Regions from separate parts of the Tissierella sp. QWL-11 genome, predicted to be linked through region 1. Evidence: a T-box and tRNA genes for the amino acid it is inferred to sense, from the RefSeq annotation. Region 1 holds a T-box; the other regions hold tRNA genes.
What was found. A T-box is a leader RNA that pairs with one kind of tRNA and senses whether it is charged. The one in region 1 lies ahead of metG (methionine--tRNA ligase), so its partner is inferred to be a tRNA-Met.
Positions count from the first base shown of each region.

Region 2: it has a tRNA-Met gene. The T-box ahead of metG (methionine--tRNA ligase) is inferred to sense a tRNA for this amino acid. The anticodon was not compared.
Region 3: it has a tRNA-Met gene. The T-box ahead of metG (methionine--tRNA ligase) is inferred to sense a tRNA for this amino acid. The anticodon was not compared.

Region 1 is NZ_CM178750.1:531,775-535,025, reverse strand. It holds gene metG (methionine--tRNA ligase) at 1-1,675, opposite strand, end outside; T-box leader at 1,734-1,966, opposite strand; gene AC4PG3_RS02565 (resuscitation-promoting factor) at 2,267-3,251, shown strand, end outside.
Region 2 is NZ_CM178750.1:1,403,500-1,406,750, forward strand. It holds rRNA gene AC4PG3_RS06650 (23S ribosomal RNA) at 1-970, shown strand, start outside; rRNA gene rrf (5S ribosomal RNA) at 1,006-1,122, shown strand; tRNA gene AC4PG3_RS06660 (tRNA-Asn) at 1,233-1,307, shown strand; tRNA gene AC4PG3_RS06665 (tRNA-Leu) at 1,323-1,412, shown strand; tRNA gene AC4PG3_RS06670 (tRNA-Met) at 1,449-1,525, shown strand; tRNA gene AC4PG3_RS06675 (tRNA-Met) at 1,593-1,669, shown strand; tRNA gene AC4PG3_RS06680 (tRNA-Glu) at 1,707-1,781, shown strand; tRNA gene AC4PG3_RS06685 (tRNA-Val) at 1,923-1,998, shown strand; tRNA gene AC4PG3_RS06690 (tRNA-Asp) at 2,119-2,195, shown strand; tRNA gene AC4PG3_RS06695 (tRNA-Thr) at 2,207-2,282, shown strand; tRNA gene AC4PG3_RS06700 (tRNA-Tyr) at 2,321-2,405, shown strand; tRNA gene AC4PG3_RS06705 (tRNA-Gly) at 2,411-2,485, shown strand; tRNA gene AC4PG3_RS06710 (tRNA-Arg) at 2,542-2,618, shown strand; gene AC4PG3_RS06715 (hypothetical protein) at 2,745-2,981, opposite strand; gene AC4PG3_RS06720 (IS91 family transposase) at 3,011-3,251, opposite strand, start outside.
Region 3 is NZ_CM178750.1:1,907,586-1,910,836, forward strand. It holds tRNA gene AC4PG3_RS09310 (tRNA-Ile) at 87-163, opposite strand; tRNA gene AC4PG3_RS09315 (tRNA-Ile) at 204-280, opposite strand; tRNA gene AC4PG3_RS09320 (tRNA-Ile) at 321-397, opposite strand; tRNA gene AC4PG3_RS09325 (tRNA-Trp) at 413-487, opposite strand; tRNA gene AC4PG3_RS09330 (tRNA-Phe) at 500-575, opposite strand; tRNA gene AC4PG3_RS09335 (tRNA-Ile) at 628-704, opposite strand; tRNA gene AC4PG3_RS09340 (tRNA-Ser) at 759-849, opposite strand; tRNA gene AC4PG3_RS09345 (tRNA-Ser) at 855-943, opposite strand; tRNA gene AC4PG3_RS09350 (tRNA-Lys) at 988-1,063, opposite strand; tRNA gene AC4PG3_RS09355 (tRNA-Gln) at 1,097-1,173, opposite strand; tRNA gene AC4PG3_RS09360 (tRNA-Arg) at 1,178-1,254, opposite strand; tRNA gene AC4PG3_RS09365 (tRNA-Gly) at 1,277-1,350, opposite strand; tRNA gene AC4PG3_RS09370 (tRNA-Tyr) at 1,360-1,444, opposite strand; tRNA gene AC4PG3_RS09375 (tRNA-Thr) at 1,481-1,556, opposite strand; tRNA gene AC4PG3_RS09380 (tRNA-Asp) at 1,568-1,644, opposite strand; tRNA gene AC4PG3_RS09385 (tRNA-Val) at 1,664-1,739, opposite strand; tRNA gene AC4PG3_RS09390 (tRNA-Glu) at 1,763-1,837, opposite strand; tRNA gene AC4PG3_RS09395 (tRNA-Met) at 1,911-1,987, opposite strand; tRNA gene AC4PG3_RS09400 (tRNA-Leu) at 2,024-2,113, opposite strand; tRNA gene AC4PG3_RS09405 (tRNA-Asn) at 2,130-2,204, opposite strand; rRNA gene rrf (5S ribosomal RNA) at 2,315-2,431, opposite strand; rRNA gene AC4PG3_RS09415 (23S ribosomal RNA) at 2,467-3,251, opposite strand, start outside.

The DNA of each region.
Region 1 (3,251 bases):
CTTTGAACTCTAATTTATCAAAATCATCTAATGTAACAGTTGTAACAGTATTTTCCTGTGAATTTTCCATGTCCGTATTCTCCTTTTTCTTTGTGTTAACTCTTTTGTCTATTAGTTCTTGATTTTTATTTGCTAAATCTTCTAATTCTTTTTCGATATCTAGTCTAGGGAATATTATCTCTCCCTTTGATACTTTACTACCCAATTCTAAATTGCCCCACACCTTTGCATCTTTCCAATCTGCCTCTTCTTTAATTCCTAATTGCTCTCTAATTTGTATTGAAGTCTTTTCCATAAAAGGTTTTATTAGTATAGATACAATTCTTAAACTTTCAGCAAGATTATATAAAACTGTATCTAGTCTAGATTTATCATCTTCTTTTGCAAGTACCCATGGCATAGTCTCATCTACATATTTATTTGTCCTTCTAACTAATTTCCATATCTCTTCTAAAGCTCCAGAATAATTTAATTTATCCATATGTTCTTCTACCTTATCAGCTGCTGATAGTGCCAAATCCTTTAGTGAGTCATCTATCTCATCTGTTGTAGAAGCAGCTTTAATCTCACCATCATTATATTTTTCTATCATTGATACTGTTCTACTTACTAAATTTCCAAGATCATTGGCAAGATCAGAGTTTACTCTTTGTAAAAACTTTTCACGAGTAAAGGATCCATCTTGACCAAAGTGAAATTCTCTAAGTAAAAAATATTTAAATGCATCTATTCCATATTTTTCTATTATAGGCTCTGGATAAATTATATTCCCCTTTGATTTAGACATCTTATCATCATCAAATAGTATCCATCCATGACCAAATACTCTATCTGGTAGTTCTATATCTAAGGCCATCAATAGTGCAGGCCAAATTATAGTATGAAATCTAACAATTTCTTTACCTACTAGATGTACATTTGCTGGCCAGTATTTTCTATATTTTGAATCGTCTTCAGTTCCATATCCTAAAGCAGTTAAATAACATGATAATGCGTCTATCCATACATATATTACATGTTCAGGGTCAAAAGGTACCTTTACTCCCCAGTCGAAGCTAGTTCTAGATACACATAAGTCTTCTAGACCTTCTTTTAAAAAGTTATTTACCATTTCATTTTTTCTAGATTCTGGTAGTAAAAATTCTGGATTATCTTCGTATAGCTTTAGAAGTTTGTCTGTGTATTTTGAAAGCTTAAAAAAGTATGCTTCTTCCTCAGCAATATGGGTAGGTCTACCACAATCCGGACAATTTCCATCTATAAGTTGAGATTCTTGCCAAAATGATTCACATGGTGTACAGTAATGTCCTTTATAATGAGATTTATATATCTCTCCTTTTTCATAAAGCTTTGTAAATATATCTTGGATTGCCTTTTCATGATGAGTATCTGTAGTCCTTATAAACTCATCATAATCAATCTCTAACATCTTCCAAAGCTTTTTGATATCTGCGACTATATTGTCTACATATTGCTTTGGAGTTACTCCACTTTCTTTTGCTTTATCTTGAATTTTTTGACCATGTTCATCTGTACCAGTTACAAAATAGGAATCATATCCTTGTAATGTCTTAAACTTTTTAAGAGAATCTGCAGCCACTGTGGTATAAGTATGCCCTATATGTAGATTATCACTAGGGTAATAAATCGGTGTTGTGATGTAATAAGTCTTCATCTTTCGTATTCCTCCTTCTAAAATTTAAAAATCCTCTACTAAAAAATACCTCCATCTCTATAGAGACGAAGGTATGAGTTCGCGGTACCACTCTAATTTATCTAAATTTTTCAATCTAAATCTTAATAGGTATATAACCTTGCATTCTAACATATGCCTACGTTACAGCTTAATCTATTTGGGCTGTAAGATTCTGGGGCCATCTTAGGATAAACTCTATACACTGGTTTTCACCTACTCCAGTTCTCTAATGAATAAAGTATATCTTACTCTTCCCATCTCTATCTTTTCTATGTTTTTCTATATTATGCTTAATTTAATAAATATTATACGAAATAAGCATATATTTGTCAATTCACAAATATAATGAAAAAGGAATAAATTATCATATAAATGGAAACAAATATTAAAAAATATATAAATTTCCTTAAAAGCATAAATAATATTATTGTTAATATGTAGTATTTTTTCAGAATATTGCGGATACGCAGGTGATAATTTGACAAAATTAAATTTATAGTTTACAATACAACAATAGTAAAAAGTTACAAATTAGTTACAAATTTTTTTACAAAATTTAGGAGGTAAATAATGGAAAACAATAAAGCTACTATTGCTGATAAGTTTAGAGTTTTAATATTATTAGTTATAGTTGCCACATTATCTTTAGGAGTCTATATGTATAAGGGAGTAGAGGTATCCTTAGAAGTAGACGGCGAAGAGTTTAACATAGTTTCCTATGCAAAAACTGTGGAAAAGTTCATCCAACAAGAAGATATAAATTTTAAAGAAGGAGCCTATATAAATGTTCCTTTAGATGCTAAGCTAGAAGACAATTCAAATATTATCATAAATAATTTAAAAACTTATTACATTGATGACAATGGAGCTGTAACAAAGGTGAAATCAGTTTATAATACTGTAGAAAAAATATTAGAAGATCAAAACACCCAGCTTACAGATGGTGATTATACTTATCCCAAATTGAATCAGGAAATAGAACCCAACGGTACTATTAGACTATTTAGAGTAAGAGAAGAAACTATTGTTGAAGAAATAGTTATTCCTCACGAAAAAATAGTCACTACAACCAGAGATTTAGATGTTGGAGTAAATAAAGTTATTCAAGAGGGAGCAGATGGACTAAGAGAAAAACACACATATAATCTATATATTAATGATGAACTAGTTGTTTCAAAAGTGAAAAAAGATGAAGTAATACAAGAAGTTTCAGATCATATAGTAGAAACAGGTTTAAGAAATACTATAAATACATCTAGAGGAGATACTAGATATAAAAAGGCAATAACTATGAATGCATCAGCCTATGATCTTTCTTTTCAAAGTACAGGAAAAAAACCCGGTGATAAATATTACGGCATAACAGCGTCCGGTACAAAGGTTAGACCTGGCGTAGTTGCTGTAGATCCTAGAGTTATACCTTTAGGAACTAAGTTGTATATACAATCCTTAGATGGAACTAAGGACTATGGCTTTGCTGTAGCAGAAGATAAAGGCGGGACTATTAAAGGAAATAAAATTGATTTGTTTTTTGAGTCTTCTACAGATGTTAGAA
Region 2 (3,251 bases), 870 kb from region 1:
TAAGGTAGCGAAATTCCTTGTCGGGTAAGTTCCGACCCGCACGAAAGGTGCAACGACTTGGGCACTGTCTCAACAAAGGATCCGGTGAAATTGTAGTACACGTGAAGATGCGTGTTACCCGCGACAGGACGGAAAGACCCCGTGGAGCTTTACTGCAGGCTGACATTGGATTTTGGCATAACATGTACAGAATAGGTGGGAGACTAAGAAACCAGGACGCTAGTCTTGGTGGAGTCAAATGTGGGATACCACTCTTGTTAGGCTAGAATTCTAACCTGGTACCATTATCTGGTATAGGGACACTGTCAGTTGGGCAGTTTGACTGGGGCGGTCGCCTCCTAAAGAGTAACGGAGGCGCTCAAAGGTTTCCTCAGCACGGTCGGAAATCGTGCGAAGAGTGTAAAGGCAAAAGGAAGCTTAACTGCAACACCTACAAGTGGAGCAGTAACGAAAGTTGGACTTAGTGATCCGGTGGTACCGCGTGGAAGGGCCATCGCTCAACGGATAAAAGCTACCCCGGGGATAACAGGCTTATCTCCCCCAAGAGTTCACATCGACGGGGAGGTTTGGCACCTCGATGTCGGCTCGTCTCATCCTGGGGCTGGAGTAGGTCCCAAGGGTTGGGCTGTTCGCCCATTAAAGAGGCACGCGAGCTGGGTTCAGAACGTCGTGAGACAGTTCGGTCCCTATCCGTCGTGGGCGTAGGAAATTTGAGAGGAGCTGTCCTTAGTACGAGAGGACCGGGATGGACAAACCGCTGGTGTATCAGTTGTCTCGCCAGAGGCATGGCTGAGTAGCTAAGTTTGGAAGGGATAAGTGCTGAAGGCATCTAAGCACGAAACCCCCCTCAAGATAAGATTTCCCATCAATAGAGTAAGACTCCAGGAAGACCACCTGGTAGATAGGTCTAAGGTGAAAGAGTAGTAATACTTGAAGCTAAAAGATACTAATAAGTCGAGGACTTGACCAAATAATGATCGAAAATAAATTGCTAAGTAGTTTTCGTCTGGTGACGATAGCAAGAGGGACACACCTGTAACCATACCGAACACAGAAGTTAAGCCTCTTAACGCCGATGGTACTTGGGTGGCAACGCCCTGGGAGAGTAGGAAGTCGCCGGGCTTTATAACCTAACCCAATGAGCAGAAGCGAATTGTAGGTAGGTTAAAGGCAATGAGCACCAAATTTGCACGACTGTAGGAAGTGAACAAATTTGAGTTGCGAAACTGTATTCTTAGGTAGCTCAATGGTGGAGCAACCGGCTGTTAACCGGTAGGCTGTGGGTTCGAGTCCCACCCTGAGAGCCATAGTAAATATAAAGGGCCGGAGTGGCGGAACTGGCAGACGCACAGGACTTAAAATCCTGCGACCCTTAAAAGGTCGTACCGGTTCGATTCCGGTCTCCGGCACCAAGTTTTACTTAAGGTAAGATTAAGTGTGCCACATATCGCGGGATGGAGCAGTCTGGTAGCTCGTCGGGCTCATAACCCGGAGGTCGTAGGTTCAAATCCTGCTCCCGCAACCAAAAATCTTTTTAGATAGTAGTGCCCGATAGGGTGCAACCATAAATCTTTTTGAAACTTTATAAACTTGGCGGCGTAGCTCAGTTGGCTAGAGCATGCGGTTCATACCCGCAGTGTCAGCGGTTCAAATCCGTTCGCCGCTACCATAAGATTTCATATTTGCAAAATACTTATTAATTGTATGGCCCCATGGTCAAGCGGTTAAGACATCGCCCTTTCACGGCGGTATCCGGGGTTCGAATCCCCGTGGGGTCACCATTTTATGACCTAACTTAGCGAACGATAGTGAGTTTTAGTAGGTCAAACGCAACGAGCACCAAATTTATACGAGCATAGCGAGTAAATAAATTTGTCTAGCGAGACTGCGAAAAAACATATGATACAAGTGATATAATTAATGGGCGCATAGCTCAGTTGGGAGAGCACCTGCCTTACAAGCAGGGGGTCACAGGTTCGAGCCCTGTTGTGCCCACCATTTTATAACCTAACTTAACGAAGGATAGTGAGTTCTAGTAGGTTAAACGCAATGAGCACCAAATTTATACGAGCATAGCGAGTTGATAAATTTGTGTAGCGAAACTGCGAAATATTTCGCGGCCTGGTAGTTCAGTTGGTTAGAATGCCAGCCTGTCACGCTGGAGGTCGAGGGTTCGAGTCCCTTCCAGGTCGCCATTTAAAATTATGCTGGCGTAGCTCAGTTGGTAGAGCAACTGACTTGTAATCAGTAGGTCGGGGGTTCAAGTCCTCTTGCCAGCTCCATTTGAATATTATAGTAGTACTCTGTGAGTGCTCCATATGGAGGAGTACCCAAGTGGCTAAAGGGGACGGACTGTAAATCCGTTAGCTCTGCTTTCACTGGTTCAAATCCAGTCTCCTCCACCAGATAGGCGGAAATGGCTCAGTGGTAGAGCATCGCCTTGCCAAGGCGAGGGTCGCGAGTTCGAATCTCGTTTTCCGCTCCAGTGTTCTATTTAATGAATTACTTAGGACCCACCAAATAATATTTGGTGGGTAAAATGTACCCTTAGCTCAGCTGGATAGAGTGTCTGGCTACGAACCAGAAGGTCGGGGGTTCGACTCCCTCAGGGTACGCCATTTAGAAGTTTTCGAGATTAATCTTGAAAACTATTTTTATTTAATAGGAAAGTTCTACTTTCCTATTAAATAAAAATAGGTATGCTCTTAAATTAAAGCATACCAAAAAATCTAATAGAAATTAGATTACTTTTTGTATTCATAGTGAACACCACGAATACCAGTATATGATTTTGGAGTCATAATACCATCACAAACTTGGCAATAAGGCTGTGGTGGAACAGATGGAGCTAGACCATTAAAAATATTATCCTCTTCTAATTGATTTACAATGAAACTAGGAACCCAAAGGGAATAACCACATTTAGTACAAATAAATTCTACTAAATCATCATTTTTAGAAAAACCTTCAAGAATATTCATAAAACACCTCCACAGTGCTAAATTAATTACTAAGCACTATTATACAATTGAGAAGGAAAATTATCAATATACTGGTTTTCTCCTGAATGAAAAATATCAACAAGTTCCATTGTATGCCCACAAGAACACCATAAAGGGTCTACACCGAAAGCAAGAAGAAGTCTAGCACGCCAATTAGAATACTTTTTTCTAAAGTTTTTCTTAGAAACAGTATCCATTAGATAGAGCTTAGAAGAATGAGAATATTTTTTAGCATAAAGACCATAATAT
Region 3 (3,251 bases), 1.2 Mb from region 1:
CCCCCGTATCGGACTTTCACCGACTAGTTTGCGTCCATGCTGGGCGCACAATAAAAAAAAGTACACTTACAAGTGTACTTTTTCCATGGTGGGCCTTCAGGGACTCGAACCCCAGACCTACCGGTTATGAGCCGGGCGCTCTAACCAACTGAGCTAAAGGCCCCTAGTAAATAGGGTATTATTCGTTAAATTAGTTTATAATATGGTGGGCCTAGGTGGACTCGAACCACCGACCTCACGCTTATCAGGCGTGCGCTCTAACCACCTGAGCTACAGGCCCCTAGTAAATAGGGTATCATTCGTTAAATTAGTTTATAATATGGTGGGCCTGGGTGGACTCGAACCACCGACCTCACGCTTATCAGGCGTGCGCTCTAACCACCTGAGCTACAGGCCCTAAAGTCTAATTCTATGGCAGGGGTGGCAGGATTTGAACCCACGGCATTCGGTTTTGGAGACCGACGTTCTACCACTGAACTACACCCCTATTTTTTTAATTTGGTGCCCAGAGCCGGAATCGAACCAGCGACACGTAGATTTTCAGTCTACTGCTCTACCGACTGAGCTATCTGGGCTAAAAATGAAACTTTTTCATTATCACTCTGCTTATATGTAGATAAAAAAAAATGGTGGGCCTTCAGGGACTCGAACCCCGGACCTACCGGTTATGAGCCGGGCGCTCTAACCAACTGAGCTAAAGGCCCCAATATATTATGGGCAACTTCAAATATCCACCTTGTTTTTACGAGAAGTGTTAATGGCGGAGAAGGAGGGATTTGAACCCTCGCGCCCCGTGAAGGACCTACTCCCTTAGCAGGGGAGCCTCTTCAGCCACTTGAGTACTTCTCCATCTTTGGCGGAGAGGGTGGGATTCGAACCCACGTGGGCTTGCACCCTAACGGTTTTCAAGACCGCCCCGTTATGACCACTTCGGTACCTCTCCAGGTATTAGAAAACTAAAATTTGTCTATGGCTTTAGACAAATTATGGTGATCCATCGGGGATTCGAACCCCGGACACCCTGATTAAAAGTCAGGTGCTCTACCGGCTGAGCTAATGGATCATGAAAATGCATTACTAAAAAATCATATTTATTTGGCTGGGGTGACAGGACTCGAACCTGTGGAATGCTAGAGTCAAAGTCTAGTGCCTTACCGACTTGGCTACACCCCAATAATGGCGCGCCTAGGAGGATTCGAACCCCCGGCACATGGATTAGAAGTCCATTGCTCTATCCTGCTGAGCTATAGGCGCATAATTAATAAAATGTTTTTATTGGAGCGGGTGAAGGGGATCGAACCCTCGCAACCAGCTTGGAAGGCTGGGGCTCTACCACTGAGCTACACCCGCATGGTATAATGGTGGAGGAGACTGGATTTGAACCAGTGAAAGCAGAGCTAACGGATTTACAGTCCGTCCCCTTTAGCCACTTGGGTACTCCTCCCTATGTAGTATCTAAATGATACTACTATTATTTTGTTGGAGCTGGCAAGAGGACTTGAACCCCCGACCTACTGATTACAAGTCAGTTGCTCTACCAACTGAGCTACGCCAGCATAATTTAAAATGGCGACCTGGAAGGGACTCGAACCCTCGACCTCCAGCGTGACAGGCTGGCATTCTAACCAACTGAACTACCAGGCCGCGAATAATACTAAATTAATGGTGGGCACAACAGGGCTCGAACCTGTGACCCCCTGCTTGTAAGGCAGGTGCTCTCCCAACTGAGCTATGCGCCCATTAATTATATAAAGTTTTAAAATGGTGACCCCACGGGGATTCGAACCCCGGATACCGCCGTGAAAGGGCGATGTCTTAACCGCTTGACCATGGGGCCATACAATTAATAAGTATTTTATAAAGATTTTTGGTTGCACTCATAGAGTACTACTATCTTAAAAGAGTTTTTATGGTTGCGGGAGCAGGATTTGAACCTACGACCTCCGGGTTATGAGCCCGACGAGCTACCAGACTGCTCCATCCCGCGATATGTGGCACACTTAATCTTACTTTAAGTAAAACTTGGTGCCGGAGACCGGAATCGAACCGGTACGACCTTTTAAGGGTCGCAGGATTTTAAGTCCTGTGCGTCTGCCAGTTCCGCCACTCCGGCCCTTCAATTTATACTATGGCTCTCAGGGTGGGACTCGAACCCACAGCCTACCGGTTAACAGCCGGTTGCTCCACCATTGAGCTACCTAAGAATGCAGTTTCGCAACTCAAATTTGTTCACTTCCTACGGTCGTGCAAATTTGGTGCTCATTGCCTTTAACCTACCTACAATTCGCTTTTGCTCATTGGGTTAGGTTATAAAGCCCGGCGACTTCCTACTCTCCCAGGGCGTTGCCACCCAAGTACCATCGGCGTTAAGAGGCTTAACTTCTGTGTTCGGTATGGTTACAGGTGTGTCCCTCTTGCTATCGTCACCAGACGAAAACTACTTAGCAATTTATCTTTGATCATTATTTGGTCAAGTCCTCGACTTATTAGTATCTTTTAGCTTCAAGTATTACTACTCTTTCACCTTAGACCTATCTACCAGGTGGTCTTCCTGGAGTCTTACTCTATTGATGGGAAATCTTATCTTGAGGGGGGTTTCGTGCTTAGATGCCTTCAGCACTTATCCCTTCCAAACTTAGCTACTCAGCCATGCCTCTGGCGAGACAACTGATACACCAGCGGTTTGTCCATCCCGGTCCTCTCGTACTAAGGACAGCTCCTCTCAAATTTCCTACGCCCACGACGGATAGGGACCGAACTGTCTCACGACGTTCTGAACCCAGCTCGCGTGCCTCTTTAATGGGCGAACAGCCCAACCCTTGGGACCTACTCCAGCCCCAGGATGAGACGAGCCGACATCGAGGTGCCAAACCTCCCCGTCGATGTGAACTCTTGGGGGAGATAAGCCTGTTATCCCCGGGGTAGCTTTTATCCGTTGAGCGATGGCCCTTCCACGCGGTACCACCGGATCACTAAGTCCAACTTTCGTTACTGCTCCACTTGTAGGTGTTGCAGTTAAGCTTCCTTTTGCCTTTACACTCTTCGCACGATTTCCGACCGTGCTGAGGAAACCTTTGAGCGCCTCCGTTACTCTTTAGGAGGCGACCGCCCCAGTCAAACTGCCCAACTGACAGTGTCCCTATACCAGATAATGGTACCAGGTTAGAATTCTAGCCTAACAAGAGTGGTATCCCACATTTGACTCCACCAAGACTAGCGTCCTGGTTTCTTAGTCTCCCACCTATTCTGTA